Regions from separate parts of the Geodermatophilus sp. SYSU D00700 genome, predicted to be linked through region 1. Evidence: riboswitches for the same ligand, from Rfam matches in the RefSeq annotation. Region 1 holds a riboswitch; the other holds the start of a gene.
The links. A riboswitch is a leader RNA that binds a small molecule or an ion and turns the genes downstream of it on or off. The one in region 1 is predicted to bind S-adenosylmethionine.

Region 2: it holds a riboswitch for S-adenosylmethionine, as region 1 does, so the genes downstream of both, thrC (threonine synthase) here and ACI79V_RS22115 (bifunctional o-acetylhomoserine/o-acetylserine sulfhydrylase) in region 1, are expected to answer to the same signal.

The regions. Positions count from the first base shown of each region.
Region 1 is NZ_JBJGZA010000048.1:28,150-33,352, reverse strand. It holds gene metX (homoserine O-acetyltransferase MetX) at 139-1,260, opposite strand; gene ACI79V_RS22115 (bifunctional o-acetylhomoserine/o-acetylserine sulfhydrylase) at 1,262-2,554, opposite strand; SAM riboswitch class IV at 2,597-2,714, opposite strand; gene ACI79V_RS22110 (nitronate monooxygenase) at 2,736-3,782, opposite strand; gene ACI79V_RS22105 (hypothetical protein) at 3,808-4,308, opposite strand; gene ACI79V_RS22100 (mechanosensitive ion channel family protein) at 4,305-5,195, opposite strand.
Region 2 is NZ_JBJGZA010000054.1:700-5,902, forward strand. It holds gene groL (chaperonin GroEL) at 1-1,153, opposite strand, end outside; gene ACI79V_RS22875 (cold-shock protein) at 1,421-1,621, opposite strand; gene thrC (threonine synthase) at 1,831-3,132, opposite strand; SAM riboswitch class I at 3,145-3,266, opposite strand; gene ACI79V_RS22885 (HAD family hydrolase) at 3,788-4,624, shown strand; gene ACI79V_RS22890 (ABC transporter permease) at 4,614-5,203, opposite strand, start outside.

The DNA of each region.
Region 1 (5,203 bases):
CCGCCCGCCCGCCCCGCCCCCCCCCCCCCCCCCCCCCCCCCCCCCCCGCCCCCCCCCCCCCCCCCCCCCCCCCCCCCCCCCCCCCCCCCCCCCCCCCCCCCCCCCCCCCCCCCCCCCCGGGGGAGGGGAAGCGGGACCTCAGGTGCCCAGCAGCTCGCGCACCAGCGCGCCGACGGCGTCGGCCTCGACGAGGAAGCCGTCGTGCCCGTACGGCGAGGACAGCACCCGCAGCGGCACCCCGAGCGCGTCGGCCACCCGCTGCTGCAGCCCCAGCGGGTAGAGCCGGTCGCTGTCGACCCCGGCCACGACGGCGCGGGCCGTCACGCGGGCCAGCGCCGCCTCCACGCCGCCGCGGCCGCGGCCGACGTCCCAGGTGTTCATCGCCTCGGTGAGCACCACGTAGCTGCCGGCGTCGAAGCGGCGGGCGAGCTTGTCGGCGTGGTGGTCGAGGTAGGAGGCGACGGCGAAGCGGCCGTCGTCCTGGACCGTGGCGCCGAACCGCTCCTCGAGCTCGAACGCGCTGCGGTAGGTGAGGTGCGCGATCCGCCGCGCGACACCGAGGCCCGCGACCGGTCCCGGACCCGGGAGGTGGTCACCGCCCGCCCACGCGGGGTCGGCGCGGATGGCGGCCTGCTGGGTGGTCTGGGTGCCCAGCTGGTCGGCGGTGACCGCGGCACCCGAGGCGAGGAAGAACAGCCCGGCCACCCGGTCGGGCAGCGCGACCGCCCACTCCAGCGCCCGCATGCCGCCCATCGACCCGCCGACGACGGCGGCCCACCGGCGGACGCCGAGCGCGTCGGCCAGCGCGGCCTCGACCAGCACCTGGTCAGCGACGGTCACCTCGGGGAACCGCGATCCCCACGGGCGGCCGTCGGGCGCCGTCGACGACGGCCCGGTGGTGCCCTGGCAGCCGCCGAGCACGTTGGCGCAGACGACGAAGAGCCGGTCGGTGTCCAGCGGCGCGCCCGGCCCGACCAGCGGCGCCCACCAGCCCGGCGTCGGGTGGCCGGGTCCGGCGGGGCCGGTGACGTGGCTGTCGCCGGTCAGCGCGTGCTCGACCAGCACCGCGTTGCCGCCGTCGGGCGCGAGCGTCCCCCACGTCTCGTAGGCGACCCGGACGCCGGGCAGCACCCCGCCGCGCTCCAGCCGGACCGGGCCGTCCAGGTCGAGGAACAGCCGGTCCCCGGTGGGGTCGCCGTCGCGCCACCCGCCGGTGTGCGGCGGGGTGAGGGACGCCGGGGCGTCCCTCACCCCCGTCACGTCAGGCCCCCTTGGCGCTGCGGAACCCGGCCTCGAGGTCGGCCAGGATGTCCTCGATGCCCTCCAGGCCGGCGGCCAGCCGCACCAGACCGGGCGTGACGCCGGTGGTCAGCTGCTCCTCCGCGGTCAGCTGCGAGTGCGTCGTGGACGCCGGGTGGATGACCAGGCTGCGCACGTCGCCGATGTTGGCGACGTGGCTGTGCAGCTCCAGGCCCTCGACGAACCGCCGGCCGGCCTCGATCCCGCCGCGGATCTCGAAGGCGAGCACCGCCCCGGCGCCCTTCGGGGCGTAGCGCTGGTGGGCGGCGTACCACGGCGAGGACGGCAGGCCGGCGTAGTGCACCGACTCCACCTCGTCGTGGGCCTCGAGGAACTCGGCCACCCGCTGGGCGTTGGCCACGTGCCGCTCCATCCGCAGCGACAGCGTCTCGATGCCCTGGACGACCAGCCAGGCGTTGAACGGGCTGATCGCCGGGCCGAGGTCGCGCAGCAGCTGCACCCGGGCCTTGAGCGCGTAGGCCGGGGCGCCGAGGTCGGCGTAGACGACGCCGTGGTAGGTCGGGTCCGGCGTGGTGAAGCCGGGGAACTTCCCGCTGGTCCAGTCGAAGCCGCCGCCGTCGACGATGAGCCCGGCGATCGCGGTGCCGTGGCCGCCGAGGTACTTGGTGGCCGAGTGGACGACGACGTCGGCGCCGTGCTCGAGCGGGCGCACCAGGTAGGGCGTGGCGATGGTGTTGTCGACGATCAGCGGCACGCCGTTGCGGTGGGCCACCTCGGCGACCGCGGCGATGTCGAGGACGTCGCCCTTGGGGTTGCCGATCGACTCGCCGTAGAACGCCTTGGTGTTCTCGCGGACGAGCGCCTGCCAGTTCTGCGGGTCGTCGGGGTCCTCCACGAAGGAGACCTCGACGCCGAGCTTGGGCAGCGAGTGGTGCAGCAGGTTGTACGTGCCGCCGTAGAGCGAGGCGGAGGCGACGACGTGGCTGCCGGCCTCGGCGACGTTGAGCAGTGCGAGGGTCTCCGCCGCCTGGCCGCTGGCCACCGCGAGCGCCGCGACCCCGCCCTCGAGGGAGGCCACGCGCTGCTCGAGCGCGTCCTGCGTGGGGTTCATGATCCGCGTGTAGATGTTGCCCAGCTCGGCCAGCGCGAACAGGTCCGCGGCGTGCTGGGTGTCGCGGAACTGGTAGCTGGTGGTGGCGTAGATGGGCAGCGCCCGGGCGCCCGTCGTGGGGTCGGGGCTGGTGCCGGCGTGGATCTGCCGGGTCTCGAAGCTCCAGCTCTTCGGGTCGGTCACGCGCCGTCTCCTCTCGCTCCGGAGGACCTGCGGCGCACAGGTGCTCCGTCCTTGCCGGGCAGCGGGCGCCGCACGGCCGGCTCTTCCCCTGGGAGCACCTCAGACGGAGGAAGAGGTTGCCGGGCAGCAAGCCAGGTGCTTCGCGCTGCCTCTCGTGAGCCTGCCCCGACGATAGCCCAGGTCAGCGGCGGTCGTTCCCGGGGTGCACGCGGGCGAGCGCGGCCCGGGCGTCGTCGTCGAGGCGCCGCACCAGCTCGGCGGCGGGGACGGCCTCGGCCAGGCGGTGCGCCTGCCCGGCCCACATGCTCTGCCCCCCGGGGTCGCCGGCCCGCCGGGCCGCCGCGCGCAGCGGCGAGGTCAGGTGGTGGACCTGGGGGTAGGCCGCCGGGGCGGCGGGGGAGTGCTCGGTGAGGAAGCGGTTGACCAGCCCGCGGGCGCGCCGGCCGCTGAAGGCGCGGGTCAGCGCCGTGCGCCCGGAGGTGGTGAGCGCCTCGCGGTGCGCCGGGGCGGTGCCCGCCTCGGGGCAGCGGAGGAACGCCGTGCCCAGTTGCGCGGCCTCCGCCCCGGCCACCAGGACCGCGGCGACGGCGGCGCCGTCGGGGATCCCGCCGGCGGCGACCAGCGGCAGGTCGACGGCCCGGGCGACGAGGCGGAGCAGCGGCAGCAGCCCGTACTCGCCCTCGCCGTCCCGGTCGGACGGTCCGCCCCGGTGCCCGCCGGCCTCGATGCCCTGCACGACCAGCGCGTCGGCGCCGCCGTCGCGGGCCGCGACCGCCTCCTCGGGGGTGGTGACGGTGACGAGCACGGTGGACCCGGCGGCGTGCAGCGCGGCGACCACGTCCGGGCGGGGCAGGCCGAAGGTGAACGAGACCACCGGCACCCGCTCCTCGGCGAGCAGGGCGACCTTGTCCTCCCAGGCGTCGTCGTCGGCCCGGGGCTCGCCCAGGTCGACGCCCCAGCGCCGGGCCTCGGGCCGGAGCCGCTCGGCGTAGCGGCGCACGGCGTCGGCGTCGGCCGGCGGTCCGGGCAGGAAGACGTTGACCGCGAACCGCTGCCCGGTCAGCGCCCGGACGGCGTGCACCTCCTCGCGCACCGCCGACGGCGTCCGGTACCCGGCAGCGAGGCAGCCCAGCCCGCCCCCTTCGGACACCGCAGCCGCGAGCGCGGGCGTGGAGGGCCCGCCGGCCATCGGTGCCTGCACGACCGGCCGGCGCAGTCCCAGGACCATGCCGCTCATCCTCCGCCCGTCCGGGTCAGCCGGGCGGGGAGACGGTCGTCGGTCCCGACCCGGGCGTCGTCGCCGGCCCGCGGGTGGTCGTCGGGACCGGCTCGGACGGCGTCTCCCCGGTCGTGCCGGCCGGGGGCTCCGTCGTCGGCGGGGCGGTCTCCTCCGGCGTGGTCGCCGGCGCCTCGCTGGTCGGGTCCGCGGTGGTGGGCGCCTCGGTGGTGGGGGCCTCGGTGGTGGGGGCCTCGGTGGCGGGCGGCGTGGTGCCGGCCGGCGCGGGGGCGGGCGTGGTCACCGTCGTGGTGCCCGCCGGGTCGGTGCCGGCCGGGGCGGGCCGCACGTAGAGGTAGAGCAGGCCCAGGCCGAGGAAGAGCAGGACCAGCACCACGGTCGAGGTGCGGGCCCGTCCGATGTGGCCGGGCGTGCGGCGCAGGACGGACAGGCCGAAGCGGCCGCGGGCGGCCGGGTCGCCGCCGGAGCCGGGTCCGCCGGTGGGCTCGGCGGGGCGGGGGGCGCCGGGGACGGTCACGGCTTCGCCGCCGGCGCGGGGCGAACGGGCAGGGCAGCCGGCTCGGGACTCGGCGTCAGCGTCAGCCCGGCGCGGGCGAAGGCCAGCACGATCCGCTCGCGCAGGTCGCGGCCCACGTCGAACTGCCGCCCGGGCAGGGTCCGCGCCACCACCCGCACGTTGACCTGCTCGAGGTCGATGCTCTCCACGCCCATGACGCTGGGCTCGTCGAGCAGCAGCCGGCGCAGCCCGGCGTCGGCGAAGGCCTCCCGGCCGACCTCGTGGAGGATCTCGTTGACCCGGGTGACGTCGGCGCTGGTCGGCACGGGGACGTCGACCACCGCGCGCGCCCAGTCGCGGGAGAGGTTGACGACCTTGACGATCTGCCCGTTCGGGAGGGTGACCACCTCGCCGTCGGCCGAGCGCAGCCGGGTGATCCGCAGCGTGACGTCCTCGACCGTGCCCTCGGCCGGGTCACCGCCGCCGACCACCTGGATCGAGACGACGTCGCCGAAGCCGTACTGCCGCTCGGTGATGAGGAAGAACCCGGCCAGGACGTCGCCGACGATGCGCTGCGCGCCGAAGCCCAGCCCGACGCCGAGCACGGTGGCCGGCGCCACCAGCCCGGTGACCGGGACGCCGAGGCGGGCGAGCACGTAGAAGACCGCCACCGCGTAGACCATGACGATCAGCGCCCAGGTGATCACCTGGGTCAGCGAGTGCCGGTGCTTGGCGGCCTCCGAGCGGACCAGCACGTCGCCGTCGGTGGAGCGCGCGTCGATGCGGTCGGTGATCCGCGTGCCCACCCAGGTGATGAAGCGGGCGATCAGCACCGAGCCGAGGATGATCAGCACGATCTCCAGGCCGCGGCCGGCGAGCCAGTCGAGCAGGTCGGTCAGCGGCCCCATGGCGGTCA
Region 2 (5,203 bases), on a different contig from region 1:
CCTCGGTCGCGGCGCCGGCCTTGATGACGGCGACGCCACCGGCCAGCTTGGCCAGGCGCTCCTGCAGCTTCTCGCGGTCGTAGTCGGAGTCCGACTTGTCGATCTCGGCGCGGATCTGGTTCACCCGGCCGGCGATCTGGTCGGTGTCACCGGCGCCCTCGACGATCGTCGTCTCGTCCTTGGTGACGACGACCTTGCGGGCGCGGCCGAGCAGGGCGACGTCGGCGGTGTCGAGCTTGAGGCCGACCTCCTCGCTGATGACCTGGCCACCGGTGAGGATGGCGATGTCGGCGAGCATGGCCTTGCGGCGGTCGCCGAAGCCGGGGGCCTTGACGGCGACCGACTTGAACGTGCCGCGGATCTTGTTCACGACCAGGGTCGCGAGGGCCTCGCCCTCGACGTCCTCGGCGATGATGGCCAGCGGCTTGCCCGACTGCATGACCTTCTCCAGCAGCGGGAGCAGGTCCTTGACCGAGCTGATCTTGCTGTTGACGACGAGCACGTACGGGTCGTCGAGGACGGCCTCCATGCGCTCGGCGTCGGTGACGAAGTAGGGCGAGATGTAGCCCTTGTCGAAGCGCATGCCCTCGGTGAGCTCGAGCTCGAGGCCGAAGGTGTTGCTCTCCTCGACGGTGATGACGCCTTCCTTGCCGACCTTGTCCATCGCCTCGGCGATGAGCTCACCGATGGCGGTGTCGGCGGCGGAGATCGACGCGGTGGCGGCGATCTGCTCCTTGGTCTCGACGTCCTTGGCGCTGGAGAGCAGATGCTCGGTGACCGAGGCGACGGCCTTCTCGATGCCCTTCTTCAGGGCCATCGGGTTGGCGCCGGCGGCGACGTTGCGCAGACCCTCGCGGACGAGCGCCTGGGCCAGCACGGTGGCGGTGGTGGTGCCGTCACCCGCGACGTCGTCGGTCTTCTTCGCGACCTCCTTGACCAGCTCGGCGCCGATCTTCTCCCAGGGGTCCTCGAGCTCGATCTCCTTGGCGATGCTCACACCGTCGTTGGTGATGGTGGGAGCGCCCCACTTCTTCTCGAGGACGACGTTGCGGCCCTTGGGGCCGAGCGTCACCTTGACGGCGTCGGCGAGGGTGTTCATGCCCCGCTCGAGGCCGCGGCGCGCCTCTTCCTCGAAGGCGATCATCTTGGCCATGTGGTGATGTCCTCCATGCATGGATCGCTGCACGGCCGGGACCGGCGCCCGCGACGGACGACACCGGCGCCGCGGACACTCCTACGGCCCGCGCTCCGGTGCCTCACCGTTCCGACCTGATTGGCACTCGGCACTGTCGAGTGCCAACCCGAAGTCTGGCACTCGCCCCTGCCGAGTGCAAGAACGGGGGGTGGGCGCCGGCTGTTCCCGGAACAGCGACGGCCCGGTCCCCGCGCGGGGGACCGGGCCGTGGCGCGGTGCCAGGAGTCAGGCGACGCGGACGCCGTCGGCCTGCGGGCCCTTCTCGCCCTGGACGACCTCGAAGGTGACCCGCTGGCCCTCGTCGAGGCTCTTGTAGCCGTCCATCTGGATGGCCGAGTAGTGGACGAAGACGTCCTGGCCGCCGTCGACGGCGATGAAGCCGAAGCCCTTCTCGGCGTTGAACCACTTCACGGTGCCCTGTGCCACGTGTGCTCCCACGGTGCGTGCGTGCGGACGGTTCCCCGTGGTCCGGGGACCGGGGTACAGCTCTTCCGCCCGTCGGACACGTGCGTGGAACTGACGACCGCGCGAGACGGTACAACAGGGACGCCGTCGTGGGGAGATGCCGCACACACGACTCGGGGACGACCGGGCGGGGATGTCACCCGCCGGATCGACGGCCCCGAGCGTACGCCTCAGCCGATGAGGCCCGCCGACCGGACCGACCGCAGCGACGGCTCCACCCGGTGCGTCGGGCCGACCACCGGCGTGAGCGGGTCGAGGGTCTTGAGGCCCTCGCCGGTGTTGAGGACGACGGTCTCCCGCGCCGGGTCCAGCCGGCCGTCCTCGACCAGCTGCCGCAGCACGGCCACGGTCACGCCGCCGGCGGTCTCGGCGAAGACGCCGGTGGTGCGGGCGAGGTCGCGGATGCCCTGGACGATCTGCTCGTCGCCGACCCGGCCGACCGCGCCGCCGGTGCGCCGGATCGCGTCGAGCGCGTAGGGCCCGTCGGCGGGGTTGCCGATGTTCAGTGACTTGGCGATGCCGGTGGGCTTGACCGGCTTGACGACGTCCCAGCCGTTGTCGAAGGCGGTGGCGATCGGGTCGCAACCGGCCGACTGGGCGCCGAACACCCGCCACTCGGTGGCCTCGACGATCCCGGCGGCGGCCAGCTCGCGGAAGGCCTTGTCCACCTTGGTCAGCAGCGAGCCCGAGGCCATCGGGATCACGACCTGGGCCGGGATCCGCCAGCCCAGCTGCTCGGCGATCTCGTAGCCCATCGTCTTGGAGCCCTCGGCGTAGTAGGGCCGCACGTTCTGGTTGACGAAGGCGGTGTCCTCGAACTCGTCGGTCTCGGCGAGCTCGCTGGTCAGCCGGTTGACGTCGTCGTAGGAGCCGTCGACGGCGACCAGCGTCTGCCCGTAGACCGCCGACTGCACGACCTTGCCCGGCTCGAGGTCGGCCGGGATGAAGACGAACGACGGGATGCCCGCGCGGGCGGCGTGCGCGGCCACGGAGTTGGCCAGGTTGCCGGTCGAGGCGGCGGCGATCTTCCGGTAGCCGAGGCCCTGGGCGGCCGTGGCGGCCAGCGACACCACGCGGTCCTTGAACGAGTGCGTGGGGTTGCCCGAGTCGTCCTTGACCCACAGCCCGCCGGTGACGCCGAGCTCGGCGGCGAGCCGGTCGGCGCGCACCAGCGGGGTCAGGCCCGGGTCGAGGGAGACGCGGTCGGCCGGGTCCTGGCCCACCGGCAGCAGCGCGGCGTAGCGCCAGATGTTCTGCGGGCCGGCCTCGATCTGCTCGCGGGTCACCGACCGGAGGGCCTCGGGGTCGTAGTCGACCTCGAGCGGGCCGAAGCACTCGGCACAGGCGTGCTCGGCGATCAGGCCGAAGGTGGCGCCGCAGTTGCGACAGACGAGGCCGCGGGCGGGACTGGGCGGGACCGGGCCACGGGCGTGCACGTCGGCCTGGGCGGATCCGGGAGCGGTCAGGGTCATGCGACGACTACCTCCTCATCTTCCCCGCGGCGGGCCGTCGAGCCGCGCGGGACGGAATTGGCACCTCTCGCCGCTCGCGCGGCGGGTTGCCGGGGCTTCGCCGGGCCGTGTCCCTCTGCCCCTCTGGATGAGTGGAACGCCGGCGACTCTACCCACCCGGCGTCGGCGACCCGGGGTCGGCACGGCGGGCTCGGGCCTCGACACGGCCGCGGGCGCGGGCGCGGGATGCGGGCTCCCGCCCGACCTGCGAGGAGGCCGTGCACACCGGTCGGGCACGCCGCCCCTGGCCGGGGCCGGCCCTCGCGCTCCTCCTCGCCGTGACGGGCTGCGCCGGCGAGGACGCCCGGCCTTCTCCTCCTCCCGCTGCCTCGAACACCGTCTACGCGGTCAGCGCCGCGGGAGCGCTGCCCACGCTGCACGACGGTCCCGCCGTCGAGGTGGTGCTGCGGAGGCGGCCCTCGCGGTGCGACGTCCACGCGCTCGGGGAGAGCCACCGCACCGGGCTGGTGGAGCTGGTGGTCGCCCTCGGGAGGCCGCGCCCCGGCGGGTGGTGGTCACGCCGGACCAGGAGGTCCGCCGCCGGCTGGAGACGTTCGCGGTGGACACCTGCCGGGCGCGTCCGGACCGAGCGGGGCCGCAGGTGAGGATGTGCGCCATGTCCCCGGCCGCAGCGCGCATCGTCTACACCGACCTCGACGGCACCATGGTCGGCCCTCGGGGGTCGTTCTGGCACGACGCCGGCGGGTCGCCCACCGCGGAGCCCGCGGCCGCGCTGCTGGAGCTGCACACCGCCGGGGTCGCGCTGGTGATCGTCAGCGGGCGGACCGCCGACCAGGTCACCGAGGCCGGGCGGATATTCGCCGCCGACGGCGCGATCGCCGAGCTGGGGTCGCTGGTGACCTGGCGGGGCGGGCGCGAGCGCCACCACCTCACCGGCGAGCTGCCCCCCGAGTACGCCGGTCGCACGCCGATGGACGTGATGGCCGAGCTCGGCGTCGTCGAGGCGCTGTGCGCCGCCCACCCCGGCCGGCTGGAGTGGCACGCGCCCTGGCACGTCACGCACGAGGGCGACGCGCTGCTGCGCGGCTACGTCGACCTCCTCGCCGTCGACGCCTGGCTGGCCGAGCGCGGGCTGGGCTGGCTGACCCTCAACGACAACGGCGCCATCCCGGCGTCGGCGCGGCTGAGCCTGGCGCCGGAGGGGCAGCTGGCGCGGGTCTACCACCTCATGCCGCGCGGCATCTCCAAGGGCGCGGCCATCGCCTGGGACCTCGAGCGGCGCGGCCTGGACCCCGCCGACGCCGTCGCCATCGGGGACAGCGCCAGCGACCTGGACATGGCGCCCGCCGTCGGCCGGCTGTGGATCACCGCGAACGGCGCCGAGGTCGAGGGCATGGCCGGGCTGATGGACGCCGTCCCCAACGTGTCGGTGACCGACGGCGCGATGGGCGTCGGCTGGGCCCAGGCGGTCCGGAGCTCGATCAGCTCGTGACGTCGCGGCGGGAGAAGTGGCGGAACGCCAGCGCGGTGAAGACGGCGACGTAGACCAGCGACTGGACCACCCCGCGGAACAGGTCCGAGGAGTCGACCGGCGTCTGCAGCAGGTCGGTCCAGGCGAAGGACTCCGCGGTGGGGAACCAGTCACGGATCGCGCCGAGCTGCTCGACCTGGTCGAGGATCGAGAAGACGATCGTGGTGAACACCGCGCCGCCGACCGCGGCCAGGGGCGCGTCGGTGATCGTGGACAGCCAGAACGCCAGCGCGCCGACCACGAGCAGGTGCACGGACAGGTAGCCGAGCATCCCGGCCAGCCGCAGCAGCCCCTCGCCCTGCGGGAGGCTCACGCCGATCGGCGTGCGGATGTCGTCGAAGCCGAAGGCGATCCCGCCGGCCACCACCGCGACCAGGGCGAGGGTGAGCAGCGCGGCCACCGACAGCACCAGCGCGGCCAGCCACTTCTGCCGGAGCAGCCGCATCCGCGGCACCGGGGTGGCCAGCGTGTAGCGCAGCGACCCCCACTGCGCCTCGCTGGCCACGGTGTCGCCGAAGAACAGCGCGTAGACCACGACGA